Regions from separate parts of the Micromonospora sp. NPDC050417 genome, predicted to be linked through region 2. Evidence: riboswitches for the same ligand, from Rfam matches in the RefSeq annotation. Region 2 holds a riboswitch; the other holds the start of a gene.
What was found. Region 2 has a riboswitch for ZMP and ZTP ahead of glyA (serine hydroxymethyltransferase). Riboswitches for the same ligand answer to the same signal wherever they lie in the genome.
Positions count from the first base shown of each region.

Region 1: another riboswitch for ZMP and ZTP. It lies ahead of ACIBF5_RS09980 (hypothetical protein); the one in region 2 lies ahead of glyA (serine hydroxymethyltransferase).

Region 1 is NZ_JBITIH010000006.1:13,234-27,665, forward strand. It holds gene ACIBF5_RS09950 (hypothetical protein) at 1-228, shown strand, start outside; gene ACIBF5_RS09955 (hypothetical protein) at 393-746, shown strand; partial or broken gene ACIBF5_RS09960 (helix-turn-helix domain-containing protein) at 1,011-1,214, opposite strand; gene ACIBF5_RS09965 (hypothetical protein) at 1,283-3,199, opposite strand; gene ACIBF5_RS09970 (hypothetical protein) at 3,222-4,262, opposite strand; gene ACIBF5_RS09975 (hypothetical protein) at 4,543-4,731, opposite strand; ZMP/ZTP riboswitch at 5,710-5,792, shown strand; gene ACIBF5_RS09980 (hypothetical protein) at 5,825-6,850, shown strand; gene ACIBF5_RS09985 (IS110 family transposase) at 7,057-8,277, opposite strand; gene ACIBF5_RS09990 (replication-relaxation family protein) at 8,799-10,478, opposite strand; gene ACIBF5_RS09995 (hypothetical protein) at 11,285-12,118, shown strand; gene ACIBF5_RS10000 (hypothetical protein) at 12,128-12,613, opposite strand; gene ACIBF5_RS10005 (DUF4262 domain-containing protein) at 12,811-13,671, shown strand; gene ACIBF5_RS10010 (hypothetical protein) at 13,708-14,235, opposite strand.
Region 2 is NZ_JBITIH010000011.1:123,578-138,009, forward strand. It holds gene ilvC (ketol-acid reductoisomerase) at 1-810, opposite strand, end outside; gene ilvN (acetolactate synthase small subunit) at 853-1,368, opposite strand; gene ACIBF5_RS16470 (acetolactate synthase large subunit) at 1,412-3,409, opposite strand; gene ACIBF5_RS16475 (putative bifunctional diguanylate cyclase/phosphodiesterase) at 3,688-5,991, opposite strand; gene ilvD (dihydroxy-acid dehydratase) at 6,216-8,063, shown strand; gene ACIBF5_RS16485 (RidA family protein) at 8,188-8,574, shown strand; gene ACIBF5_RS16490 (glycoside hydrolase family 2 protein) at 8,809-11,298, opposite strand; gene ACIBF5_RS16495 (LacI family DNA-binding transcriptional regulator) at 11,758-12,780, shown strand; ZMP/ZTP riboswitch at 12,885-12,969, shown strand; gene glyA (serine hydroxymethyltransferase) at 13,077-14,345, shown strand.

The DNA of each region.
Region 1 (14,432 bases), on a different contig from region 2:
AGCCAGAAGCATTCGCCGGTCAGCGCGGAGAAGGCCCTGGTAGGGGGCCTTCTCCTGGTCACCTGTACCGCCATCGGAGCCATGCTCTGGATCGTGCTGGTTAGCGGCCAGCACATCGGCGCGGTGGCTCAGGTGGCGATCACCGCCATCAGCGGGGTGGCCCTAGCCGCCATCGGTGCCCTCACCGTGGCGTTGCAGAAGCGACGGACCAGGACCACCCGGTCCTGACCCGGAGCCCCGGTCGGAGTTCATCTCCGTCCGGGGCAACATCCGCGAACACAAGGACAGTGCACTGCCCCGCAGGCCCGTTCTCCGACCCGACCGGGAGAGCCCGCCGTAGTCGTGTCGTCGCTGCGCGATATCGTGGCGCTCCCCTATGGAGAGGAGCCAGCATGATTCCGGCGCACGGTACCTACTGGGCCAACCTCAAGAACGGAGAGCGACTGACCGTCGAGGCGTGGGATGACGACGGCCATCCAATGGTTGTCGGTCCCCAGGGACTCATCCGGGCGGAGAAGCACCCGACCGGCTTCACGGAGGTGGAGAACACGGAGGTGGAGTCGGTCGCCGGGGTCCTACCCGGCGGGGGCTGGCACATACGGCAGCACGGGGGTGAGCGCAAGATCCCCGTGTTTGCCTGGGTGGTAGACCGGACCGGCTGGATTTGGCCGACCGTGATGGAGGACGGGGCCTCCCATGCTTGGCCCAAGAACCTCCATACGGAGGCAATCCCGCCGGGGGAGTGACCGGCCGGCCAAGAGGTTTGGGGCCACTGGCCCAACCTGGCCGCCGGAGTCGACAGGCCCGGATAGGCTGAATGCGCCCGCATCCAGACCGGACTGATAGGCAACCCCGGCGCGACAGGCGGAGCACAGCGAAGACGAAGAACCGGAGCGTGGGTAGCCGCCCGGTGGCAGCGAAGAGGGGACAGCCTTCGGGAGGCTGTCCCCTCTCGCATGTCCCGTGGACACGCACCGTCTTTCCTCTGTCCCCGGCCGGCTGTTGCCGCGTCCCCCAGGCTTCCCGAGAGCGTCCTCACCACCGGCACGCCACCGCTGGCGCCAGCCGTACACCGCGCTCTGCGACACCCGCAGCCGCACCGCGATCTCCGGCACCGAAACGCCCTGGGCCAGCCAGTCCGCCGCCTGCCGCCGCACCGCCTCCCGCCGAGCCCGCCCCTGCCGGGACAGACCACCACCGTCGGGGTATCTCATACCTTCGACCTACCCCGAGCCCCACCAGTCACACCACGATCAACTCCACACCAGACGAACCTGATCTTTCAGGCTCGGTATTCCTGCTGCGGCTCCGCGAGAGTCGACGTTTCCTCGCTCTCGGCGGTCGGTTCTTCCTTTGCGGGCACCCCTCCAGGCTCCTTGCCGAACAGGAATTTATGAACGTCGAACGCAGGATCATGGTCGCCTGCGACCAGTCGCTTCTCCCAGGTTAGGAGCTCTTCATGCCCGGGAAGCTCTTCGACAGCGTTAGACGCGAAAGCTACAGCTTCGGCGTGCCGCCCGACCGCCTCCAACTGGTCAGCAGTCTCGAGCTGGAGCAGGGCATCGACGGCTGCGGGGAGAGGAGCTTCCTTGCCCTTGATTCGAGCAGTTCGTCGCGTCGTTGCGAGTCCAGCCCACTCGTCTGCGCTCCAGTCGGGAAGCCCGCGATTCGACAGCAGGCCGAGCGTGAAGGCAGTAGGGGAGGGAGCCTCCAGGCACTCCTGATGGGAGTCGAGGAATACTGCGGCGTTAGGACTGCGATCCTTTGGTGCTACCCATTCATGCCAAAGTGCATAAATCGCGACCATTGCTGTCTTTGGGTCACCCTTGGGAAGATTTGGAGCAATCTTCTCAATCTTGTCGATGACCTGCGAGAGGTTGATGCCTTCCTTGGTATCACCTGCGATGTGGGCGATAAGAGCTTCGGCAACACCGTTAAACCATCTTTCTGCGGTCTTGCTATCGAAACCGCCCGCTTGCCAAACCCAATACTGTGGCGCAAGTTGCGCCTGGATTATCCCAGGGAGCGCCTTACGGTAATCCCAAGGCTCGGGCGCTGTCTTAGGCGCGTCGGCGACGAACTGGCGCACAACATGCCGGACTAGTCGCCAGAGGCCAGCGAGGGTTAGTATTCGACTAAAATTCGGCTCGAAGACGGTTTCGGCGCCGTCAGTGAATACCCAAGCCTCCTCGCCCAGATCCTCGAGAACGTGACTTCTCTTCGATCGAATGTCATATGCAACGCCGAGTAACCGCTCAAGGTCTGGAGACCGTGGCGGGCGCACCTTGCCTGCCGCCTCGCCTCGGTAGTATGCCGACGAGACTCGTGCCAGGGTCGACGATACGAACCGACGTTTAAGACCGACGCGGTCAGCTTCCAGAACCGCAACTCGTACCTTATCGGCCAATGATTCTTCTTGACCTCTGAGTGCGGCGTCAATTATCTTTCGTTTTCTGCCCTCGTAGCGGTCCCAGTCGGCTAGAGTCGTAAGGCGTTCGTCTCCGAGAGACTCCAATGCGGCGACGAAATCAGTATATGCGCCCGTGGAATCGTCAATGGCGCGTCGGGTCGCGTCCACCGTATTGCGTATGACCCGCATGACTCGGGCGAACTCTTCGCGACCAAGGGCGATCAACTCGTCCATGAATCGCTTCACTTCGTCCATGTGGGAGGGCTGAATAACTTGCTGTGGATTGAACAGGCCCGGGAACAAACTAGCGGCACTGCCATGTCGGCCAACGCGGCTGCCACGAGACACCAGCCTCCGAACCTCATCGTGGTTGCGACTAAAGGTCCGGTTGAGGACGAAACTCATCACGTAAGCGATGTCGTCAACGAGTTCGTATCCTCCGGTTGCCACCATAAATTCGTCCGTGCCATCTGGCCGTTGTGCCTCGAGACGATCGACTGCCTCGATCATGATGGTGGAGATGTCCTGGACTCCGGTGGAGCCATTGATGGTCCCGACGGGTAACTCTACTGTGGCGGACTCTATAAGCCAGCCGTTACTATAGACGGCGTGCCGGTGAATATGCTCGTTTATCGCTATACTAGCGCGAAAGAACCGGCCGGCTGAGATCTGGAGCATCAACTCGCCCCTGAACTGCTCTTGCCTCTTTTTGGCCAAAATCTTGTCTGCTTTCAAGGTGGATTCAACTGTGAAGGCGAGGGCCGGCGCCCCGTTATTTTGATCCGGCATGTGTCGTTCGGCTCGAACGTTCTCAGCGGGGCCGGCGGTCGGCCTGGTTCGCGAGATCCGCAAGGGCGGCAACACCGCGCAGTGGCTCGGCGACGACACCTACGGCAGCCTTATCGGCGTACGGGTTGACCGAGAAGCGGACTTCGGGCACGCGGCGGGTGTTGAGCGCCCGCATGGCGCCGAGGGCGAGATAAGCGTCGGTGGACTGCCACAGCGGACCGAAGGTGGTCGCCCAGTAGCGCACGTCGGGCAGGTCGCCGCCGCTCAGGTCGACGATCAGGATTGTCGGTAACTGCTGCGACTGGCGGATCTTGCGTTTATCACGCAGCACCTCTACGGCGACGGACTGGGCCAGAGCCAGCATGTGAGGGCTGTTGTACGGCGCCATCAACGATGTGGTGCCTCCGCCGCAACGGATTGTCAACCACGATGCCGGGATGCCGTCGGCCGGCCGTGCTGGGGCGGCCATCACTCGCAGCGCGGTGACGCCGGGGCTGCCGTCCGGCGGAACGAACTGCTCGATGATCGACCGCTGAACGCTGGTGCGGATCGCAACTGGCGGGATCGGATCGGTGGAGATTTCAACCCCGTCCGGAAGGCCACGCTCACGTAGCGCGGCGCTTAACGCCCGGCTCAGGTGCGACAGACTGCTCGGGCTGCGCGAGCTGACCTCGATACCGAGCGCGGGCGGATCGCCACCGACGAGTAGGTCCGGGCCGGCGCCGGTGTTGAACCGAAACGGCACCCCCGCCTCGGCCAGCAGTGACGCGACGATGAGTTCCGCACGTAGCGGCATGAACTTCTCCATCGCCGGCTGACCCATGCCTCGGGCAGCCCGAAACTCGCGCCGTTTCGCGCCAAGTCCAGCCGGCGCGGCGGCTTCAAGGAGAACCAGCGTCTCCTCGATCGGGATAAGGATCGGATTACGCCACCAGGCGTAGACCGCGCCTGGCCACAGCGGCTCCCGGCGACGGGACTTGAAGAACCAGCGCAGCGGGTGGTCTTCGACGCCGTCGAGCCAGCGACGCAACGTCGGCAGGTCATCCTGGGCGTTCACATCCATAACCGTCCACGCTAGCCGGACATACCTTCTCGCTCCAGCAGCTTTTTGGACGCAGGTGGGGTTGCATCGGCGGGTCAAGGCATTTCAACGCTTTTAGCGCTCCATCATCGCTGTGCGCAGCTTCTTCGCTACTCCTGCTTCCCGAGCGGCGAACGCGCTGAGATGGCCGTTGAGCCTGGGCACGTTCGGGCGTACGCGAACGTTGGCCCGTACGCCGGCAGCAGGAGCGGCAACGTGAGGGGAGCCCTTCGCGGGCTCCCCTCACCTGTGCGCAGCGCTGTCATCGGGCTGGCGGCGGCCACAGCGAGGCGATCGTGTCCCGCTGTTCCTCGGTCAGCGGCGGCCACCGGTCGACGTTGGCGGTCACGTGGGCCATGAGCGCTTGGTCGCGTAGAACGGCCCGTAGCGCGGCTAGCTCGGGGTCGTCGGTGTCGCGGGGTGCGGCCATCGCAGCGAGCCGTGCCCGCATGAGCGCCTGTACCTCCAAGGGGTGGGTGTTCGGCTGGTGATCGGGGTCGGGTTGGGCTGGCGGGTCGGATCGGGGCGTGATCGCAGCTGTTGTCAGGGTGCGGGGCGGGTGAATGGCCAGCGGTAACGTCCGTCTGTTGGACTGGCCGGGCGGGTTCTCGGCGGGGGTGGGGTCGCTTCCTGGCGTAACCGAGCGCTCGGGCGTCCCCCGGTCGCCTTGTGGGCGACGGCGCGGGTTAGGTCTCGTCTGGCTTGTGGCCATCTTCCTCCGCTGTGAATGCCGCTCGTCGGGTCCGCTGTGTTGTGGTCATCGCTGGTTTGCCTTTCTATCGGTTGAGAATGACGCGGGGGTGTTACCACCCGCGCTTCCCGTAGCCGCCGGTAACGGCTTATCCGTCAAGGAGTCGGCACGGGACGATGAGACCAGGCACGGGTCGGGAAACAGAGGTGTGAGGAGAGTGGCACGTTCGTGCCGTCTCATTCGCACACCGAAGCGGCTCCCCACCGAGGCGTTACCGCTCTCTGCGGGTGCTACGGCGCTACGGGTAGCGGCTGGTAACGCGGGGAGTAGGGATTACCAGTTTCGCAGCGACGAGGCGGGAACCTCACCGGCACCGGCCGCAGGCGTGTCGATCGCGGGCCTTGGTGCCTGTACGCCGCTCGTGCCGTGCTGTACCGTTCCGTTTTGATTGGTCCGTGCCCCATAGCGCGGTTGCGGTGACAGTTCCCGTAAAGGGCCGGCCGGGAGCAAGACATCCGATGGTCCGTAGTTGTCAAGTGCGGTGATCGCGTTCTGGTCTGCGGCGGGCATCGGGCGGCCTGGTGGTAACGGTCCGGGGCGCGTCGCCGCCAGGATTGTTGATCTTGGTCTGGTTGCGGCAGCAAGATATGCCCATTGGCGGCCAATTGCGTTCGACCGGGCGCGGTCGAGCGAGGCGAGCGGGATGGCAACCGCTTGACGTAGCTGTGGGTATGCTGTGATCGCGGCCGTGACTGGCGAGGGTGGAGCACCACCGGGGATCAGCCGCTGTGACGTCGGTGCCGACCGCCTGGGTATCCACGACGCGTTCAGTTATTCGCGTCCGGAGGTCTTGGTGCAGCTGCGTTATGGCGTGAACCCTCAGCAGAGTCCGGCGTCGGTCGAGCCGATCGGCGCGGCGCCTTTTACCGTGGTGCACGGGCATCCCTCCTACCTGAACCTGCTCGATGCGATCAGCGCGTGGCAGTTTGTGCGGGAGGCTGCCGCCGAATACGGGACCGTTGCTGCGGCGTCGTTCAAACACGTGTCGCCGGCTGGGGCGGCATTGGCCGGGCCGATCGATCTGGTGACCGCGGGCCTGTTCGGGGTGGACCCGCGAGCTGATGCGGTGTGCCGGGCCTACGTCCGGGCTCGGGACACCGACCCGAAGAGTTCGTACGGCGACATGGTCGCGGTGTCCGCGCCGGTCACCACTGAGCTCGCCGATCTGCTTCGGCGGGTGGTCAGCGACGGGATCATCGCTCCTGGATACGAGCCGGGTGCGGTCGCGATGTTGTCGGCGAAGAAGAAGGGGACGTATCTGATCCTGGAGGCGGATGCGACGTTCGAGCCGCCGAACGAGGAGTTGCGTGAGCTGTATGGGCTGCGTTTCGTCCAGCGCCGCGACGACGCTCCGCTGCCGGACGGGCTGTCTGCCGACCTGCGGCTCGCGCTGACCACAGTGCGATATACCCAGTCGAACTCGATCGTCCTGGTCCGTGACGGGGCAACGCTCGGCGTTGGCGCCGGACAGCAGTCACGGGTGGACTGCATCCGGCTCGCCGGCATCAAGGCTCGCCTGTGGCACCAGCGCCGGTTCGTCCCGCCGGCCGAGGTCGCCGGCTTCGCGTCGGTCCAAGACCGTGTCAACGCACAGCTTCGGCTCGCTGAGGCAATCGATCCGCCGGTACCGCTACAGCAGGTCAGCCTGGCCTCCGACGGGGCCCTACCGTTCGAGGACAACATCACCGAGGCAGCCCAGTTCGGCGTGCGGCACATCGCTGAGCCGGGCGGTTCGACCCGTTCGAATGCGGTGGCCGAAGCTGCACGCAGGCACGGCATCGGCGTAACCCGTACCGGGCTGCGGCTGTTCCGCCACTGACCCCGGTGTCAGTCTCCGCTCTGAAGCGCGGCAGACGCACTGTCATCGGCTCGGATCCGGGAGTCGAGCGGTGCGCCGTACTGCGGGCCTCCGTCACCCAGGGGCACCGAATGCGGCCCGCCGTCGAACTCAGTGCGGCGACCGGGTCGGTCCATGACCAGCCAAACGGGCTGTCAGCTAGGCCGCCGAGCAGTATGGCGGACGGGTTAGTCCGTGGACGGTGGGAAGGCGCGGTTCTCGTCGTAGGGTGTCCGGTTGGTGAGGCAGTGGTGCAGGAGGCCGACGAGTCGGTTGAACAGGTTGCGTTGGGCGGAGGCGTGGCGGTCGCCTGCGGTTCGTCGTCGGTCGTAGTGGGCGCGGCAGCCGGGTGAGGTGATTAGGGTCGCGAAGGCCCACACGTAGCCGGTGGCGGCGAGGCGTTGGTTCTTGACGCGTCTGTGTACGACGGTGCGGCTGCGGCCGGAGGCGCGGGTGATGGGTGCGGAGCCGGCGTATGCCTTGAGGGCGCGGGCGTCGGTGAAGCGGGCGCGGTCGTCGCCGATCTCGGCCAGTATTCGGGCGCCGGAGACCTCGGCCAGGCCGGGGAAGCTGGTGATGATGTCGTGGTCGGGGTGGTGGCCGAATGCCTCGGTGGTGGCGTCGGTCAGGTCGTGGAGCGCGGTGCAGGCGGCGTCGAGTAGCCGCAGGAGCGCGGCGGCCTGGCGGCCGAACGCCTGTTCCACCTGCGGGAGTTGGCGTAGTTGCGGGGCGTGCAGTGCGGCGGTGATGGCTTCGGCGTCGGCGTTGATGCCGCGTTTGCGGCCGACGTGGCGCAGGGCGGCGGTCACCTCGTCGATGTCGAGCCTCACACCGGCGGCTGGGGTGGGCGCGAGGGCGAGGATCCGGCGTGCCATCGGTGCGGCGAGGCCGTCGGTGCGGTTGATGAACGCGGCCAGGAACCCGGGGTAGAACTCGCGCAGCAGCGAGCGCAGTTCGTTGGCGATGCGGTTGCGGTGCCATACCGCGTCCTGCTGCGCGCGGGCGAGGACGCTGATCGCCTGGGCCAGCTCCGAGTCGACGGGAAGCGGACGGTGCATGGCCTGGTCAGTACGCAAAATGTTCGCCAGGACCATGGCGTCGCCGTGGTCGGACTTGCGACGGGCGACGCTGTGCCGATCCCGGTAACGGGCGGCGGCCATCGGGTTGATCGGGTACACCAGTCGCCCGGTGGCCCGCAGCGCGGCCACCAGGAGCCCGCGCGGGGTTTCGATCGCGACCGGCACTCGTTCGTCCGGCTGGTCCCCGGCGGCGGACAGCATCTCCAGCAGGACGGCGAACCCGGCCGCGTCGTCGGTGATCCGACGTCGAGCGACCAGTTGCCCGTCCTGGTCGACCAGGGCGACATCGTGATGCCGCTCGGACCAGTCGATCCCACAGAACACTCTCAACCTTCGAATCCCTTCTCACGCAACAGATCCGGCATCGTCCAGCCCCTGGACAGGATCACGCGGCACTCTCATGGAAGCGCTCGGCGGCGCGACATCCGATCAGCCGGTCGTGATCCCAGCGACCGGCACAGCCCCCGGTCTTGGTCGAAGAGCTCGACGGCTTCGCGATAAGGCGCAGGGGTGACCTGTGTCGGCGGCTGGAACCACGGCAGAAGATCACAGTGCTGGTGGCCGCCCGGGTACCGGTCACAGGGAAGAGGCAACTCGGCCGATGCGATCGGTCCCGACCCCGGAAGGCCAGATGAAGGGTTCCGGCCTGCGGCACCGCGCCGGTCTTGCTACAGACCTAGATCAGTCTCGATATGGCTAGGCGTCTCGGACGCTCGCCGGAACCCTTCGGAACCCATGAGATATGGCATTTGGCCGCCAATTCGACCGGGCGCGGTCGAATTGAGGGGTGCCGTACATCAGGAAGCCGTCCGCCTTGCGGTCCGGCTACCGACCCGTCCGCCGCCGGGTGCCTACCCGGCCTTCCTCGTCAGCGCGGCGATGAGGTCGGCCAGTGGGGTGATGGTGTGCCGTTGGTCGTGGGGTATGCGCTCGGTGTGGCGGCAGCCGGGGCAGGTTCCGGTGTCGTTGGTGGGCAGGGTCAGCCCGCAGCGGGCGCAGGCGGTGAGGTGTTCGTTGTCGAACTCGGCGGCGAGTTCGTCTCGGCTGGTGCGCTGGCGTTGCCACCACGACGTGCTCTGCCACTGGTGGCTGACCTGCTCGTCGCGCCACTGCTCGTAGGTGAGTCGGCTGGTGTAGTCGCGGTGGCCGGGCGGGGTCCAGTCGCGCCAGATGTCGGCTTGGGCTTGCTCGCGTGTGCGGGGTTGGTCGAGCCGGCGGTGCTCGTCCGGGGTGAGTAGCCGGGGTTGGGCGAGGTGGGCGGCTGCGGTGTACCAGGCTGGCCGGTCGTCGCCGGTGGCGGCGAGGCGGGCGAGCTGGTGGACCTGGTGTGACCAGGCCGCCTGATGGAGCCGGTTGAGCGTCACACGTTGGGCCTGGGTGGCTCTGGTGTCGCTGGTGTGGCGGCTGTACCAGTCCGCGAGGTTGGCGAGGACTGCGCTGGTGTCGAGGTCGGGGGTGAACGGGTCACGGCGGTCGTGATGGTCGTGGAGCAGGTAGCCGATGAGGTCGACGGCGGTGGGGCCGAGCAGGGTTTCGAGTTGCGTGCGGTAACGGCGTAGGCGTTGCAGCGTGTGTTGGCGTTCGGTTGCGAGGGCTTCGGCGCGCTCGCGGGCGTAGGCGGGTTGAGCGGCGGTGGTGACGTTGGCGCGTTCGGTCAGGATCTCGGTGAGGGTGGTCTCGGCGGCGTCGGGGTCGGTGAGGTTCCAGACCGGTTCGGTGACGGCGTGGGCGGGGTCGCGGACGAGACCGTTCGCGGTGACGGTGAGCCGGCCGTGTTCGCTGATCAGGTCGAAGTCGCTGACGAGTCGTCGTACGTAGCGGCTGGGTTTCTCTTCTTGGAGCAGCTTGGCGGCGTTGCGGGTGAAGGTGACCGCCCGGTGGCCGGTGGTGGTGAACAGCAGCAGGGGCGGGCAGTGCGGGAACCGGCCGTGCCACGCCTGGTCACGGGTGTAGGCCCGGTAGCGGTCGAGTTTGGCCTTCAACTGGGTTTGTGTCATGGACGCGAGGTCGACCTCGATGAACGCCGCCGTCCCCTGCCCATCGGCTAGGACGGCTTCGTACACGGCGTCGGGGGTGAGGCGCTTGGTGGTGCTGCTGCCCCACGCGGAGGTGGGTCCTTCCCATTCCTGCCAGCCGCCTCGGTCGGTGGCCCACCCGGTCATGGTCAGCCCGACCGTGGGTCCGTGCTCGCGTAGGGCGAGCCACACCTCGGTGATGGTGGCGGCGTGGGCGCTGAACATGGCCGAGGGCCGGCGTCCGTCCGCGACGGCGGTACCGGTGATCAGGCGTGCCCCGGCGGGACGCAGCCACCAGTGATGCGGTGCGCTACCGGTCTGCCGTCCGGGCCGGTCGTAGTCGACCAGGTGTGCCGTACGGAGCTGTTCAAGCCGGTACAACACCGTACGGGCCGGGGTGCCGGTGGCACGCGAGAGCTGTTCGGTGGTCATGACCCGGTGGTCGTTGAGCAGGAGCAGGAGTTGTTCGTTGGGGCCTCCCGAGGCCCGGAGCCGTTTGGTGGTGTGGGCCGCCAAGGCGGGCCTCCTATCGTTGTTACGCGTGTATCGCGCCCCTTGGGGGACATGTAATGTCAGTCGCCGGTCGGACGAGGACGGCCGAATCGGCGCTGACCAGCGTGAACACGCCGGGCTATGTTGCGGATCGGGTCGAGAGCAATCCGCAACCCTGGTGGGGCTCCGGCCAGCCCTGACAGCCCGCCCTGCCGAGCACCACTCCCCGGCCACCGGACTGTCACCAACGAAACTGTCCAAAGAGTGCTGTTCAAGGCCAAAGGCGGCTGTTCAACCATCAACCGGGCAACCCTCGGCCGTCGCCTTCTGTCAGCGGCGCTGCCGGCGTCGACAGACTCTGCCCGGTGACCTGACAGACCCTCACCGCGACCGTCACGCTGTCCTGACAACCTCTGACACCTCCCGACCGACGAGGGCGAGCCCGGACGGGTGCGGACTCGGCATCCCTCGCCTGGCGTAGCACCCCCACACATAGGGATTACAAAATCGGACCGCCGATTGGAAACGCCGAGGTCAGAGGCATCAACAGCGCCCGGCCGCACCGGGCGGCCTCCGACAGCCCACCCGGCCCCTATTCAGAAAGAGGGAACCGACCTCGGCCGAACCTGCCACCTCGGCACGAAAAATCTTGATCGGGTTCCGCGTACGCTCGTGATCGTGGGCGCCACACCTGCCCACGTCAAAGGGCGTGAGCGGCAACGGGACGGGGCGCACAGGGATGAACCGCAGAGGCCGGCGGGACGAGCCCGACGCGCGCCGTCGTTGACAGGACGCGCGCCGTGTCGTCAGTGCCCGAGCCCGGTGCGGGCGTGCGGAGAGCCGATCTCACCCCGCTCGGTCAGATCGAAACGGAGGCGATCAGCCGAACCGTTCTGACCATCCCGAGCACCGTGATCGACCCGGACACGCCCGCGGTGCCGCTGCTCATGCTCGACTTCCGGCTCCTCGTCATCCGGTCCGCGCCGGAGGCGCGAGACCGCGCGTGGCGTCACCTCGGCGAGCTGGCCCGCACCCGGCGCGGCGATTGGAACCTCTACGCCCTCGGTGTCGCCTACCCACACCTGCGTGCCCAGGTCAACACCCTCACCCGAACCCTGACCCCCGACCGGGCGCGGCAGGTGCACTTCACCCTCGCCATCGAGTTCCTGCTCACCCTGCACGACCTAGACCTCACGGCACCCCGCGTGTTCCCCCGCCTCACCGACACCGCGTTGACCCGCACCAGCGGACGCAAACGCCGCAAGCGCCCGCCGACCTATGATCTGGACACCCTCGCCGCCGAGCACACCCCGATCTCCCGGCACGGCAACCCCGAACCCGACACCGAACTCCGCGACGCCAACCGGGAGACCGTTCACGACGTGCTCGACCGGCTCACCCGGGAAGCCAACGACAGCTCCGGCCGAGCGCGCATCACCCCACTACACGCCGACCTGATCCGCCGCACCTACCTCGACGGCAAAGCCCTACGCGACGTGGCCGCCGAACTGAACATCAGCGAGACCAACGCCTCCAAGCAACGCAAACGCACCGCCCACATCCTCGCCCGACTCCTCGGCCGAGACGACCTCGTCCAGCCCACTCCACCGCGGCCTCGACAGCCCCGGTCGCAGCTCGCCACCGAGGCCACCCCGCAGCCCTGACACGGCCCGTCAGCCCGGAGGAAGACCACCCCGGGCGTCCAACTCACGACGGGTGTCCAACGCCAAGGTGATCTCGGTGTGCAGCCGAGACAACGCCTCCCGCGCCTGCGGATCGTCGTCCGAAACCCACAAGCAGTGATCCGCGAGGTCATCCACGCACACCAACACCGGGCCGGTGAACGGCTCGAACGGCACAACCAGGCTCCAGTCATCCAAGCCATCCCGCAGACAGTGCACGAACAAGATCACCCCGCCACGCCCCTCGACACGGCCCAACTCCCCACCCAACCCGATCAAGCGCGGAGCCTGCTCGAACGCGATCTGAGCCTCGATAGCCGAGGCCCACCGGACCCGCATCGCGGCCCCCGCGACAAAGTCACTCAACGACTCGCGCGGCGCGGCCGGATCCGGGTGCGCGAGATCCCATGCCAGCCGCTCAGCGAGCTTCCGGCGGCGGTTGGCGTCTTTTCTCCAGTCCGCGTAGCGCGACTCCATCTCACCAGACTGACATCACCTGCCCAGGTCAGGCGATCCGCCCTCGTAACGCCAGGCCGGGCGCCGTAGCCAACGCAACCCGGCCTCGGGTCACCGTGGGGAGGGCCACCCGAGATGCCTTCTACGTAACATCCTTGTGGCGGCGCGGCTGGCGATGCTCACCCGCGTACCTTCGATGGTGGATGTAACATCCAGCGGTGACTGATGCTGGCTGCCAATGCCTCGCTTGTGCCCAAGATTTGACAACTCGCGATGCCTTCCTTGTCGAGGAAGTATCTTCGGCCGGATTCGCGAGAATGGCCGTTGAAACCACAATTCCGTTCGTCTTCACCATTGGGCTATGGCACACATTCCGGCGGCCAGAGGTGGTTATGTTCGGTCTCCACCCATCGGACATGAATGGCTGGTTGAAGAAATACGTCGATCTTTCCCGTCATGACACCCCGTCCCGGGAGGGCGATCTGATTGAAAATGTCATTCAGGGCTTCCCTGTCCAGGTTCGTCCGGTGGATCGATCTTGGAACGATTCGCTATTCGGTACATTGCACCGCTTCTACCAGGGCGTTGTTCCTCCGGTTGAGCAGCTCATTTGGCCTGATCGCGAAGGTTTATGGCCATGGGACGACAGGGCTACCGAGAGCTGTCGGAAGCGAGAGGCCCAGGCATGGCTGCCTGTGGCCGAGCATCCAGACGGTGGATGGCGCCTGGTTGGCGAGATGGGGGTTGGCTTTCCTCTGAGCGGAGGCCCCGACCAAGAGGTTTTGACTACCCGAGATGTCATCACAGGTGTACGCAAGATTGCGGCTGTTGTTAACGTCGGAGGCATGCTGGACGTGCTGGATGAACGCCTCTATCGGGCGGATGAATACGAAGTTGCCTATCTTGGGGATCTAGCCCGCACCCATGCGGCATTACTTGACTTCGACGACAGCCGAGAAGGCTATCGCGGCATCCTCGGTCCGAATAGCCGCTGGACCTATCGTCCGGTTTCCTCGCCGGACCGAAAGGCTAGCGCGCAAATATGGCAGAAACTGGAGTCCGATGATGAGAGCCATTAGTGGCGGGAAATGAGCCTGGACGGTGGTCGACAGTGATCAAGGCTGACCTGCGATCCACTGCCCTCCCCGAGGATCGAGGCTCATATTGAAATCCTTCCACTCGGTGCCGATCTCCATGCCGCGCTCGTATGCCTCCTGCCATTTGGGAATGGCATCAAGGGGTGGTGGTGGGCCTATTTGACCCATGTCATCCATGTAATAGGCCAAGCGCCAAGCGAGACATGCTGTCATGAACTCGCCGTGCTCCAGGATGCGACTCGCCGTGAAACGTTCTCTAATTCGCTCGATGGTGATAGTTAGGTCAGGAAGCGGTGATCCCCATGGGGGTACGGCGGGATAGTGGTAAGCGACGGCATACAAGATCGATGCCGGCGTTTGCGACTCCCAAAAATACTTGAGTAATTCGCGGAGTCGATGACGGCTGGCGGTTGGGATATCGAACGTCTCTGCCCACAACCGTTCGATTCGAGCATGGTCGGGAGCGCTACCCGGCGCCTCTGCGGCATCCCACCGCTGGTCAACGAGATCATTAGACGGGGAGCGGGTGAGCTGCACGAACTTCAACGCCGTGTCGTGGCGAAGCGGTTCATCGCCGTCAAGCGGCGGCAAGTCTCGTCGCCGCAGGGGTCGGCTCCCTATGGCTTCCCGTCGCCGCGCCGGGTTGCCACTACGGCGCTGGCCCGTCTTCTTGATCAAAGTCCGCTCTCCCGCCGTTAGTCCTTGTGTCTGTCCCACTCTGGTCCTGCCGAGCTGCCATGGGT
Region 2 (14,432 bases):
GCTGTCGATGACGCGCGGGCCACGCGAGTAGTCGCCGTACTCGGCGGTGTCGGAGACGCTGTAGCGCATCCGGGCGATGCCGCCCTCGTACATCAGGTCGACGATCAACTTCAGCTCGTGCAGGCACTCGAAGTAGGCGATCTCCGGGGCGTAGCCCGCCTCGGTGAGCACCTCGAAACCGGTCTGCACCAGCGCCGAGGCGCCGCCGCAGAGGACCGCCTGCTCGCCGAAGAGGTCGGTCTCGGTCTCCTCCTTGAAGGTGGTCCGGATCGCGCCCGCGCGGGTGCCACCGATGCCCTTGGCGTACGCGAGGGCGAGCGCGAGGGCAGTGCCGCTGGCGTCCTGCTCGACCGCGACCAGCACCGGCACACCCTTGCCGTCGACGTACTGGCGGCGGACCAGGTGACCCGGGCCCTTCGGCGCGACCATCGCCACGTCGACGTTCGCCGGCGGGGTGATGAAGCCGTACCGGATGTTCAGGCCGTGGCCGAAGAAGAGCGCCTTGCCCTCGGTGAGGTTCGGCTCGATCGCCTCGGCGTAGAGCGAGCGCTGGGCGGTGTCCGGCGCGAGCACCATGATCACGTCAGCCTCGGCGGACGCCTGGGCCGGGGTCAGCACACGCAGGCCCTGCTCCTCGGCCTTGACCCGGCTCTTGGAGCCCTCCGGCAGACCGATCACCACGTCGACGCCCGAGTCGCGCAGCGACAGCGCGTGCGCGTGGCCCTGGCTGCCGTACCCCAGGACCGCGACCTTCTTGGCCTGGATCAGGCCCAGGTCGGCGTCGTCGTCGTAGAAAATCTCGATGCTCATAACTTCCCTTTCATGCGGCGCCCGATGGCCGGGCCACCGGTCCTAAGCGGCACGCAGGGCCGAGCCTGTGGTGATCGAACGCGAGCCGCGCCCGATGGCCACCAGTCCGGACTGCACCATTTCCTTGATTCCGAAGGGCTCCAGATCACGCAGCAGCGCATCCAGTTTGTCCGGGGTGCCGGTCGCCTCGATGGTGAGGGTGTCCGGCGCGACGTCGACGACCCGGGCCCGGAACAGGTTCACCGTCTCCAGCACCTGGGCCCGGGCGGCCCGGTCGGCCCGCACCTTCACCAGCACCAGTTCGCGGGCGACCGAGACGGACGCGTCCAGCTCGACGATCTTCAACACGTTGACCAGCTTGTTGAGCTGCTTGGTGACCTGCTCCAGGGGTGAGGAGTCGGCGTTGACCACGATCGTGATCCGGGAGACGTCCGGGTTCTCGGTCTCCCCGACCGCGAGCGAGTCGATGTTGAAGCCACGGCGGGAGAAGAGCCCACCGACCCGGGCGAGCACGCCGGGCTTGTTCTCCACCAGCACGGAGAGCGTGTGCATGGTCATGTCGTACTCCGCCTCACAGGTCGTCGCGTCACAGGTCGTCGCGTCACAGGTCGTCGTCCTCGAAAGCCGGGCGGACGTCCCGGGCGAACATGATCTCGTCGTTGCTGGTGCCGGCGGCGACCATCGGCCAGACCATGGCGTCCTTGCCGACCACGAAGTCGATGACAACGGGGGCGTCGTTGATCGCCATCGCCGCTTCGATGGTCTTGTCCACGTCGGCGGCGGTCTCGCAGCGCAGGCCGACACAGCCGAGTGCCTCGGCGAGCTTCACGAAGTCCGGAATCCGGTGCTTGTGCGTGCCGAGCTCGGTGTTGGAGTAACGCTCACCGTAGAAGAGCGTCTGCCACTGCCGGACCATGCCCAGGTTGCCGTTGTTGATCAGAGCAACCTTGATCGGGATGCCCTCCAGGGCACAGGTGGCCAACTCCTGGTTGGTCATCTGGAAGCAGCCGTCGCCGTCCACCGCCCAGACCACGGTCTCCGGCCGACCGACCTTGGCACCCATCGCCGCCGGCACCGCGTAACCCATCGTGCCCAGCCCGCCGGAGTTGAGCCAGGTGTTCGGCTTCTCGTACGAGATGAACTGCGACGCCCACATCTGGTGCTGGCCGACGCCCGCCACGTAGATCGCGTCCGGACCGACCAGCTCACCCAGCCGCTTGATCACGTACTGCGGGGCGAGCGTGCCGTCGGTCGGCTCGTCGTACCCGAGCGGGTAGCGCTCACGCAGGTCGTTGAGCTGCTCCCACCACTCGGTCCGGTCGCCGGGAACCGACCGCCCACCGGCACCGGCGGGACGCTCCCCACCGGCCCGCACCGCGTCGATCAGCTCGTCGATCACGTGCCGCGCGTCACCGACGATCGGCACGTCGGCGGCCCGGTTCTTGCCGATCTCGGCCGGGTCGATGTCGGCGTGCACGATCGCCGCGCCGGGGGCGAAGGAATCCAACTGGCCGGTCACCCGGTCGTCGAACCTGGCCCCGAGCGCCACGATCAGGTCCGCCTTCTGAAGGCCGTACACGGCGGCGACGGTGCCGTGCATGCCGGGCATGCCGAGGTGCTGCGGGTGCGAGTCGGGGAAGGCGCCCCGGGCCATCAGCGTGGTGACCACCGGGATGCCGGTCAACTCGGCCAGTCGCAGCAGCCCCTCGGTGGCACCTGCCTTGAGCACACCGCCACCGACGTAGAGCACCGGTCGACGGGAGGTCGCGATCAGCCGCGCCGCCTCGCGGATCTGCTTGCCGTGCGGGTGCAGGGTCGGGCGGTATCCGGGCAGGTCGAGCGTGGGCGGCCAGGAGAAGGTGGTCTGCGCCTGGAGCACGTCCTTGGGGATGTCGACCAGAACCGGGCCAGGGCGGCCGGTCGACGCGAGGTGGAACGCCTCGGCCAGCACCCGCGGGATCTCCTCCGCCGTCTGGACCAGGAAGTTGTGCTTGGTGATCGGAAGCGTGATGCCCTGGATGTCGGCTTCCTGGAACGCGTCCGTACCGATCGACGGCCGGGCCACCTGGCCGGTGATCGCGACCACCGGCACCGAGTCCATGTAGGCGTCGGCGATCGGGGTGACCAGGTTGGTGGCCCCCGGGCCGGACGTCGCGATACAGACCCCGACCTTGCCGGTGGCCTGCGCGTATCCGGTCGCCGCGTGGCCGGCGCCCTGCTCGTGACGGACCAGGATGTGCCGCACGGACGAATCGTAGAGCGGGTCGTACGCGGGCAGGATGGCGCCACCGGGGATGCCGAACGCGACGTCGACGCCGAGCGCCTCCAGCGACTTGACCAACGACCCCGCGCCACTGACCGGCGTCGGGCTCACGACCCGCGCGGGACCCGGCACCCCGCCGGGCAGTGGCGCGACGGCGGTGTCACCGGACTCGTCGGCCGGGCGGGCCCGACGGGTCGCCTGGCCGGCCGCGCCACCCTCGATACCCCCGGTACGGGCGCGGCGGGCGAGCTGCTCAGCGGGGTCGGTTACCACCTCGGCGCTCTGCCGACTTCGACGCGCGGTGTGGGCGAGTGTCTCTGGCGTGGGTCTCGTCATAGCGATTCAGGCCTTTAACTCAGATCGGTGTTGTCTGCGTGGTGCGTTGCGGGGGAAGCCCGCCCGATGAGGGGATCCGCTCGCCCGACGTCCGCTCGGCCGGGCTGGTCACCCGTACGCGAGGCTTGGCACCCGGGCCGAGGTGGAAGGACCCGCCTCGTTGACTGGGAGATGGCCAATAAAAACGGCCCTCGTGCAGATGCACGGGGCCAGCGCACTCTCTGACTCGAGAGTGCGCTCAGGTAAGTACTCGAAACGACCTGGTCGACGACATGGGGTCAAGCCTGACGCATCTCACGCGATGAGTCAACTGATCCCAGATTCTGGGCAGGTCGGTTTCGTGGCGCGGGCACCGCACGCGCTCCGGGCGAGGTCGCGGCATCGAGCATCGCCTCCAGATGCTCGGCCGGAACCCCCCAGCCGAAGAGCTGTCCCTGTCCGAACCGGCAGCCGGCCTCGACCACCGCTGCCAGCTCCAACGGGTTCGTCACCCCCTCCGCGATCACCTCCAACCCGAGTTGGTGACCGAGCCGCATCACCACGTCGACCATCGGCGCGAAGACCCGGCGCTCACCGCTCTCCCGGGCCCGGATCGGCTCCTGCTCGGCAACCAGACTGTGGTCGATCTTCAGAATGTCGATCGGCAGCTTCCGTAGCTGTCCGAGGGAGGAGTAACCCGCCCCGAAGTCGTCCAGGGCGATCCGTACGCCGGTGGCGCGCAACGCGGCCAGCCGGCGAATCAGCTCGTCCAGGTCGGTCGCGACCGCGTGTTCGGTCACCTCCAGCACCAGCCGCTGCGGCGGCACCCGGTGCGCCCGCAGCGCCTCGGCGACCTGCACCACATATTCCGGGGCGTGCAGCTCCTTCGGCGACACGTTCACCGAGACCCAGACGTCGTGCCCGTCCGCCAGCCAGATCGACAACTGGTGACACGCCTGGTGCAGCACCCACGCGCCGAGCTGCGCGATCATGCCGCACTCCTCGGCCAACGGGATGAACTCGTCCGGCCGGACACTGCCCAGCTTCGGGTGGTGCCAGCGGAGCAGCGCCTCGGCCCCGACCGGACGTACCGACGGCACCGCCACCACCGGTTGGAAGGCGAGGTGCAGCTCGTCGCGCTCGATCGCGCCGCGCATCTCGTGTTCCAACGTGGTCCGGCGGCGCAGCAGGTGGTCGTAGGCGACGTCGTAGCGCTCGACCCGGTTCTTCCCCCGCTGCTTGGCGTAGCGCAGCGCCAGGTCGGCGTTGCGCAGCAGCGTCTCCACCTCGGGTGCGCTCGCCTGCCCGGCCACCCCGATGCTCACCGAGAGAAAGATCCGCCCGACCGGTTGGTCGTAGGGGCGGCCGAGGATGCCGAGCAGCCGCTCGGCCACCCGCTGCGCCTCCGGCGGCCGGGCCCACATCAGCACCGCGAACTCGTCGCCGCCGAGCCGGGCGGCCACGTCCCCGGGCCGCAGGTTCAGCCGCAGCCGCTGCGCCACCTCGGCCAGCACCGCGTCCCCGACGTCATGACCGTGCAGGTCGTTGACGTTCTTGAAACCATCAAGATCGAGACCAAGGAGTACGCACGGCGCGCCCGACCCGGACTCCTGCTGCAACGCGCGGAGCAGTCCACGCCGGTTCGCCAATCCGGTCAACGGGTCGGTGTGCGCCAGCTCCCGGAAGTGCGCCTCGCGCTCGGCCAACCGGCCCGCGTACGCCCGGACGTCCCGCAGGGCGAGAGACTGCCGGGCGACCAGCGCGAACCCCTCCACGCTGCCACAGACGATGCCGAGCATGGTGAAGTCGCCCATCCGGAGCAGGTGGTAGACGGCCGACACGGCCATCGCGAGCATCGGCAGGAAGGCGTAGCCGCTGCCCCGCCGGATGATGTCGGCGTCCACCTCACCGACCGGGTCAGGCGAGCGGAGGCCGGCGAAGAGCAACAGGAAGCCGACCGAGAGCAGAACCGCACCGGTCAGCGCCACCCCCGGACCGGCCTGGCAGATGCCGGCCGCCAGACCGAGGCCGGCCACCGCGACCAGGATCACCCCGGCGGCGATCGACAACAGTTCCCGGCGCGGCCAGGGAGCCCGTACGCCGACCACGAAGACCAACCCGACCGCCCCGGCCGCGACCACCGTGGCAAGCAGGATCGCCGGACAGCCCCTCGGGGTCGCGTCGCCGAGCAGCCGGGTCGGCTCGGCCAGCAGCACCCAGCCGACGAACCAGAGCGCCGCCCCGATCACCACCCCGTCCAGGATCAGGCGAAGCGTGGCCGACCTGCTCTGAGTGGCGCCCGGCAGCCGCAACACCCCCGCGCAGAGCACCAGGCTGCTGACCGAGATCCCGATCGCGACCACGGTGGCGAGCGGCATCCGCTGCGGCTGGTGGTGGACCCAGTGCGGAGCCATGCTGAGGATGCCGACCAGGCCGGCGATCGCGCTGATCGTGGCCAGGGCGGCTCCGCCAGCGATGATCAGGTGGGCCTGACGTCGGATACCGGTCCGTCGAAGCCCTGAGAAGATCAGCACCGACGTACCGGCCACCGCCGCGAGCCCACCCATCACCGCGACGACCGTCGCGACCGAGGGGAGTTGCACGCATCCACTGTGCCGGATACCGGCCGTCCCGTGGGGTACGGGGGGCTCCTAGTTTGACCGGGAAAGACAAGTCGGGCAGGTGTCGACCCCACATTCGCCACGACGAATCGGGCGGGAGTGATCAGGCGGGACGTAAGGGGCGCCGATTGTCGCCGTTTCCCGCGTTCTGGACGCGCGATGCGGCGCCCCGGCCCGTTCCGCGCCGACGGTGTAACACTGGTGCAATGCCTGACCTGCGGTCGAAGACCTCCACACACGGCCGGACGATGGCCGGGGCGCGTGCGCTCTGGCGGGCCACCGGAATGACCGACGACGACTTCGGCAAGCCGATCGTGGCCATCGCCAACAGCTTCACCCAGTTCGTACCCGGTCACGTCCACCTCAAGGACCTCGGCGGCCTGGTCGCCGACGCGGTGGCCGAGGCCGGCGGGGTAGGCCGGGAGTTCAACACGATCGCGGTGGACGACGGCATCGCCATGGGCCACGGCGGCATGCTCTACTCCCTGCCCAGCCGCGAGCTGATCGCCGACGCGGTCGAGTACATGGTCAACGCGCACTGCGCGGACGCGCTGGTCTGCATCTCCAACTGCGACAAGATCACCCCCGGGATGCTGCTCGCCGCGCTCCGGCTCAACATCCCCACCGTCTTCGTCTCCGGCGGCCCGATGGAGGCCGGCAAGACGGTGGCGATCGAGGGGATCGTGCACGACAAGATCGACCTGATCGACGCGATGATCGCCGCATCGAACGACGCGGTCACCGACGACCAACTCGGCGCGATCGAGCGCTCCGCCTGCCCGACCTGCGGCTCCTGCTCCGGCATGTTCACCGCCAACTCGATGAACTGCCTCACCGAGGCGATCGGGCTGGCCCTGCCGGGCAACGGCTCGGTCCTGGCCACCCACGCCGCGCGCAAGGCGCTGTTCGAGGAGGCCGGCCGGACCATCGTCGAGATCTCCAAGCGGTGGTACGACGGCGACGACGACTCGGTCCTGCCCCGCTCGATCGCCAGCCGGGCCGCGTTCGACAACGCGGTCGCCCTGGACGTGGCGATGGGCGGCTCCACCAACACCGTGCTGCACCTGCTCGCCGCCGCCCGCGAGGCGGAACTCGACTTCACCGTCGCCGACATCGACGCCATCTCCCGCCGGGTGCCCTGCCTGGCGAAGGTGGCCCCGAACTCGCCGAAGTACCACATGGAGGACGTGCACCGGGCCGGTGGCATCCCGGCCATCCTCGGCGAACTCGACCGGGCCGGCCTACTCAACCGGAACGTGCACTCGGTGCACTCCCCCAACCTCGACCAGTGGCTCGCCGACTGGGACATCCGGGGCGGCAGCCCCACCCCCGAGGCGGTCGAACTGTTCCACGCCGCCCCCGGCGGGGTCCGCACCACCGAGGCGTTCTCCACCACCAACCGGTGGGCGACCCTGGACACCGACGCGGCCAACGGCTGCCTGCGGGACCGGGAGCACGCCTACACCGTCGACGGCGGGCTCGCCATCCTGCACGGCAACCTGGCCCCGGAAGGCGCCGTGGTGAAGACCGCCGGTGTCCCGGCCGACCGGCTCAGCTTCCGTGGACCCGCCAAGGTCTACGAATCGCAGGACGACGCGGTCACCGCGATCCTCGCCAAGGAGATCGTCGCCGGGGACGTTGTGGTGATCCGCTACGAGGGCCCCAAGGGCGGCCCCGGCATGCAGGAAATGCTCTACCCCACCTCGTTCCTCAAGGGACGCGGCCTCGGCCGGGACTGCGCGCTGATCACCGACGGCCGGTTCTCCGGCGGCACCTCCGGCCTCTCCATCGGGCACATCTCGCCCGAGGCGGCCGGCGGCGGCCTGATCGCACTGGTCGAGCCGGGCGACGAGATCGTCATCGACATCCCGACCCGGTCGATCGAACTGAACGTGCCGGCCGAGGTGCTCGACGCCCGCCGGGTCGCCCAGGAGAAGCGCGACAAGCCGTACACGCCCGTCGACCGCCAGCGCCCCGTGTCGGCGGCACTGCGCGCGTACGCCTCGATGGCCACCTCCGCCAGCGACGGCGCCTACCGCCGCGTCCCGGAGTAAGGAAGGGCCCCTTGTTATCGCTTTTTGTATAGGAAGGGCCCCTTCCTAACCGCCCGCCGGGGGGTTCCCTCGTCGTCGGGGTAGACGCATGGCTACCACGTCGTTTCCCTGAAAATATGATCGGATGGAGCTGAAGCCACACCGTCCGTCGGACGGCGTCTACCCGGCCACGAGCGACTATGCGCACGCGATGGAGGTGCGTGGCGCGGAGCGTCTGCTCTTCGTCGCGGGCACCATGGGTCTGCACCCGGACGGGACGCCGGGCAGCACCCTTGCCGAACAGCTCGAACTCATCTGGTCGAACATCCGGGCCATCCTCGCCTCGGCCGACATGACCGTCGACAACATCGTGAGACTGACGAGTTATTTGACGGATGCCTCCTACGCCGAAGCCAACGCCGAAGCCCGCGTCGCCGCTCTCGGCGGCCGGGTCGTGCCCACCACGGCAATCGTCGTCCAGACGCTGGTGAACGCCTGGTTGGTGGAGATTGAGGTGATCGCGGCGGCGTGACGGTCAGCGGCGACGCAATGATGGTCGCGGCGTACGCAGTCGTCGCCGCCCCGGGCGGGCCAGATCGACTCGGTCCAGGACGACGACGTCCCGCCCACCGAGCCGACCCGGCCCGCCCGTCACAGCGGCGGGCAGTGCGACGACCACACCCGGCCTGGACAGTTCCCCGGCGGGGAGTCGCGTCCTGAGCAGACCGTGCGGATTTGCCGGACCGCCGGTTGATTCGCTTCCTCTTCAGGCGCCGGGTCGGTCGTTGACGCAACGGAGGACAGGCCCGGCCCCGAGCGCGGCGACGTCGAGCGGGCCCGCCGACGTGACGGTGAACGTCACCGACTCGCCCGGCAGGAGGGTGACCAGGGCGTCGCCCACCTCGGCGGTGGGGTCGAGGCGGTCGGCAGCGAGCACCAGGTCCCGCAGGATGGTCCGGGCGGTCACCCGTACCCGGGCCACGTATCCCGAGGCGGCCCGCTCCGACTCGACCACCGTGTCGTAACGGGCTGTCGGGTACGGGATGTCGCGGTCCTCGGCGAAGAACCAGAACGCACGCTCGCCCGTACCGGTCGCCTCGGCGAGCAGCAGCTCGTGGCGGGGCTGGTCGGCGACGGCGACGTCGGCCGGGAGCGGTACGGTCGCCGCCGAGTGCGGTGCCACGTCCACCTCGACCGTCGTCTTCCCGACCGGTTCGCCGCCGAGCGTGAGCCGGGTGACGGTGACCGAGGTACGCCACCCGTCCGGCCCGTCGTTCACCGCGACCACGTTCAACCCGTCGTCGGCCGGCTGTACGGTCAGCAGCCGGTCGGCGTACGCCCGGCGCAGCGCGTACCACAGGGGTTTGCGCCGCCCGTCGCCGTCGACGGCGGCCCACGAGGTGACCGGCCAGCAGTCGTTGAGCTGCCAGACGATGGTGCCCATGCAGATCGGGCGCAGGGCGCGGAAGTGTTCCACCCCGAGCGCGATCGCCCGCGCCTGGTTGAGCTGGGTCAGGTAGTGCCAGTCGTCGAAGTCGACCGGCGCCGGCAGGTGGGCGTCGAGTCCCCGCTGAAGCTTCTCGTCCCCACCGGTGGCCTTCTGGTGGTGCGCCATGCCGGGCGAGTCGTGGGCCAGCGGTTCGTCGCTCAGTGCCCGGCGCAGCGTCGAGAACGCCGGTGGTGCCTGGAAGCCGAACTCGGCGACGAAGCGCGGCTTGTAGTCGCGGTAGTGGGTGTAGTCGACCTGGTTCCACACGTCCCAGATGTGCATGCTGCCGTGGGCCGGGTCGTTCGGGTGGATGTCGGGTCGCCCGGACCACGGGCTGCCCGGCCAGTACGGGCGGGTCGGGTCCAGTTCGGCCACGATCGAGGGGAGCAGCTCGAAGTAGTAGCCGGCGCCCCAGGTGCTGTCCCCGAGTTCCTCCTGCCAGCCCCAGTCGTGCCAGCCCCAGATGTTCTCGTTGTTGCCGGTCCAGAGCACCAGGCTCGGGTGGCTGGCGAGGCGGATCACCTGCTCCCGGGCCTCGGCGGCCACCTCGGTGGCGAACGGCTCCTCCTCCGGGTACGCCGCACAGGCGAACGGGAAGTCCTGCTGCACCAGCAGGCCCATCTCGTCGGCGAGGTCGTAGAAGTCCTCGGTCTCGTACAGCCCGCCGCCCCAGACCCGGAGCAGGTTGACGTTCGCCTCGACGGCCTGGCTGAACCGGGTGGCGAGCCGGTCGCGGGTGACCCGGGTGACAAAGACGTCGTCCGGGATCCAGTTCACGCCCCGGACCACGATCGGCGTCCCGTTGACCACGACGGTGAACGCGGAACCGTGCTCGTCGGCGCTGGTGTCGAGTTGGAGCGAGCGGAACCCGATCCGGCGCTGCCAGGTGTCGAGCAACCGGCCGGTGCCGTCGCCGTCGCCAGTGCTGTCGCCGTCGTGCAGGGTCACGTCGAGCGGGTAACGGGGCTGTCCGCCGTACCCGCGCGGCCACCAGAGTTCCGGGTCTGGCACGGTCAGCCGCAACACCGCCACCGTCTCCTCGGCGGGGATGACCGTCTCGGCCCGCACCCCGGCGACGGCGGCGGCGACGGTCAGCGGCGCGTCGGTGGCGCGCTCGACCTCGACCCGTACCTCGACCCGGCCGGTCCGGTCATCGACGGTGACCAGCGGTCGGACCTCGGCCAACCGGGCGACCGACCAGGTCTGCAACTCGACCGGCTGCCAGATGCCGGCGGTGACCAGTGTCGGGCCCCAGTCCCAGCCGAAGTTGCAGGCCATCTTCCGGATGAAGGCAAACGGCTCCGGGTACGCGTTGGGCCGGTTGCCGAGCCGCTCACGCTGCTCCTCCGCGTAGCGGTACGGGGAGTCGAACCGGACCCGCAGCGTGTTCTCCCCCGGGACCAGCGCGGACCGTACGTCGAACCGGTAGCCGCGGTGCATGTTCGCGGTGCGCCCGAGTTCGGTGCCGTTGAGGGTGACGGTCGCGACGGTGTCGAGCCCGGCACACGCGAGGTCGACCCGGTCGGCCGTCTCGTCGTCCCAGTCGAATGTGGTCTCGTAGACCCAGTCGGTACGCCCGATCCACGCCAGCGTCAGTTCGTTCGCGTCGAGGTACGGGTCGGGGATCAGCCCCGCGTCGAGCAGGTCGGTGTGCACGCACCCTGGCACCGTGGCCGGTACCGCCCGCTCGGGCAGTTCCCCGGGCACTCCCGGTCCTGGCAACGCTTGCAGCGACCAGCCCTGGTGCAGGCTCCGGCGGGCGGTCACGACCGCACCCCCTGGCTCACGTGGCTCCACGGAGCACTGCGGCGAAACCCTCCCATGTTCATCCTCCACCTACGGGAACGCCCCCTGACATCGAGGAACGCTGACTGAACCGGATAAGTGAAGCCACCGTACGGGCGGCCCACATTCATGTCAATGGCGGGTCAGAGACGCTCGCATACGCAAGTCCTCGGTCTACCTGAGCCCGCTGGGCGAGGCGTGGAATCGGTCCATCTCGCCGTTAACAGCACCTATTCCCGCCCTACGACGCCTCCGCCACGAAGGACCGACAGCACCCTGGTCGTTATGCTTAACCGGAAAAGCTCATCGCCGCCTCAGCTCCGTACGCCTCGGACCGGGGCACGGCGGCACGGCGTACCGGGCTCGCCGGACCGCCCCCGATCCGGCACCATGACGACCGCAGCCCCGGAACGTTTCCGGCCGAACCAATGAGGAGCGCCGGTGAAACGGCCCACGATCGCGGACATCGCCCGCCAGGCCGGAGTCTCCAAGGGTGCCGTCTCATACGCCCTCAACGGCCAGCCGGGCGTCTCGGAAAGCACCCGGCAACGCATCCTCGCGATCGCACGCGAGATCGGCTTCAACCCCAACAGCGCCGCCCGCGCCCTGAGCGGCGCGACCGCCAACGCCGTCGGGCTGGCACTGTGCCGACCTGCCCGCACCCTCGGTGTCGAACCGTTCTTCATGGAGCTGATCAGCGGCGTCGAGGCCGAACTCTCCGCCCGGTCGTACGCGCTCACCCTTCAGATCGTCGCCGACCCCCAGACCGAGATCGGCGTCTACCGGCGCTGGTGGGGCGAGCGCCGGATTGACGGCGTCTTCCTCTGCGACCTGCGTGTCGACGACGAACGGGTGCCCGCGCTCGAAGAAATGAGCCTGCCCACCGTCGTGATCGGCGGCCCTGGACACACCGGCCGCCTGGCCAGCGTCTGGGCCGACGACGAGACGCCCCTGGTGGAGACGGTGGAATACCTGGTCGCACTCGGCCACCGCCGGATCACCCGGATCGGCGGCCTGCCCGGACTGCTGCACACCGAGATCCGTACGGAGGCGTTCACCGAGGTCTGCCGACGACTCGGACTGGACCAGACCCGTACGGTGCCCTCGGACTACACCGGCGAGGAGGGCGCCCGGGTCACCCGCCGGCTGCTCAGCTCCGCCGAACGACCGACGGCACTGGTCTACGACAACGACGTGATGGCGATCGCCGGGCTGGCGGTGGCGCAGGAGATGGGGCTCTCCGTCCCGGCCGATCTCTCCATCGTGGCCTGGGACGACTCCCCGCTCTGCCAGCTCGTGCACCCGTCCCTCACCGCGCTCAGCCGGGACATTCCGGCGTACGGCGCCCACGCCGCCCGCCAGCTCCTCGCCGCCATCGCCGGCAACCCCGTCACCAGCTTGCAGGACGAGACCGCCCACCTCACCCCCCGAGGCAGCACCGCCCCACCCCCCGCCCCGTTCTAGGGCATATCCGGACGATCGGTGATCCACCCACGCGGACCGCCCTAGATCCACGAGAGGAGAGGGGTGGCGTGGGGTGTGACGGGGAGCGGGGCGGCTACGATCAGGGCGGTTAAGGCGACTGGCGCGGCGAGGTGGAAGAAACCACCGGGGAGCGACCGAGATCGTGCACCGCGCGCCTGGGTGCACATCAGCCGGGACCGTCTGAACCGGCTCAGGCCGGACAGAGGGCCCCGGTGCGAGCCTTGCCCTTCCGCGCCCCGCAGTCGGGCAAGCGCCGATCAGCCAGGAGGACGCTCATGCACGTACCGCCCATTCCCACCCTGACCGCCGCCGACCCGCAGTTGGCCGCCCTGATCGAGTCCGAGGCCAAGCGCCAGCACGACAAGCTGCGCATGATCGCCTCGGAGAACTACGTCTCCACCGCCGTGCTTGAGGCCAGCGGCACGGTGCTGACCAACAAGTACTCCGAGGGTTACGCCGGCAAGCGTTACTACGAGGGTCAGCAGTTCATCGACCCGATCGAGACCCTCGCCATCGAGCGGGCCCGCGCGCTCTTCGGCGTCGACCACGCCAACGTCCAGCCGTACTCCGGCTCCCCCGCGAACCTCGCGGTCTACCTGGCTTTCCTCTCCCCCGGCGACAAGGTGATGGGGATGGCCCTGCCGATGGGCGGGCACCTGACCCACGGCTGGTCCGTCTCGGCCACCGGCAAGTGGTTCACCCCGGTCCGCTACCAGGTCTCCCGGGAGACCGGTCGGATCGACCTCGACGAGGTGCGCGACCTCGCGCTGCGTGAGCGCCCCAAGGTGATCTTCTGCGGCGGCACGGCGGTCCCCCGGACCATCGACTTCCCCGGCTTCGCCGAGATCGCCCGGGAGGTCGGCGCGATCCTGGTCGCCGACATCGCGCACATCGCCGGCCTGGTCGCCGGTGGGGCGCACCCGTCGCCGGTGGGTCACGCCGACGTCATCACCACCACCACCCACAAGACCCTGCGTGGACCGCGTGGCGCCATGATCATGACGACCGCCGAGTACGCGAGCGCGATCGACAAGGCGGTCTTCCCCGGCCTCCAGGGCGGCCCGCACAACCACACCACCGCAAGCATCGCGGTCGCCCTCAAGGAGGCGTCGACCGAGGACTTCCGGCGGTACGCCCACCAGGTCGTGGCGAACGCCCAGGCGCTCGCCGCCGCCATGGTCGAGCGGGGCTTCGAACTCAGCTCTGGCGGCACCGACAACCACCTGATCCTGGCCGACCTGACCAGCAAGGGCATCGCCGGCAAGCCGGCCGCCCAGGCGCTGGACCGGGCCGGCATCGAACTGAACTACAACACCGTGCCGTACGACACCCGCAAGCCGTTCGACCCGTCCGGCATCCGGCTCGGCGCGGCGGCACTCACCACCCGGGGCCTGACGGAGCAGCAGATGCCGCAGGTGGCGGCCTGGATGGACGAGGCGGTCACCGCCGCGGTCAAGGACGACGAGGCCACCCTCGACCGGATCGCGGGCGAGGTGTCCGACCTCCTCGCCACCTACCCCATGCCCGGATACGCCTCCGCCTGACGTTGGTGTAAGGAGGGGCGCCGGGGGGGGGGGGGGGGGGGGGAAGGGGGCCCCCCCGGCCCCACCCCCCCCCCCCAGGCCCGCCCC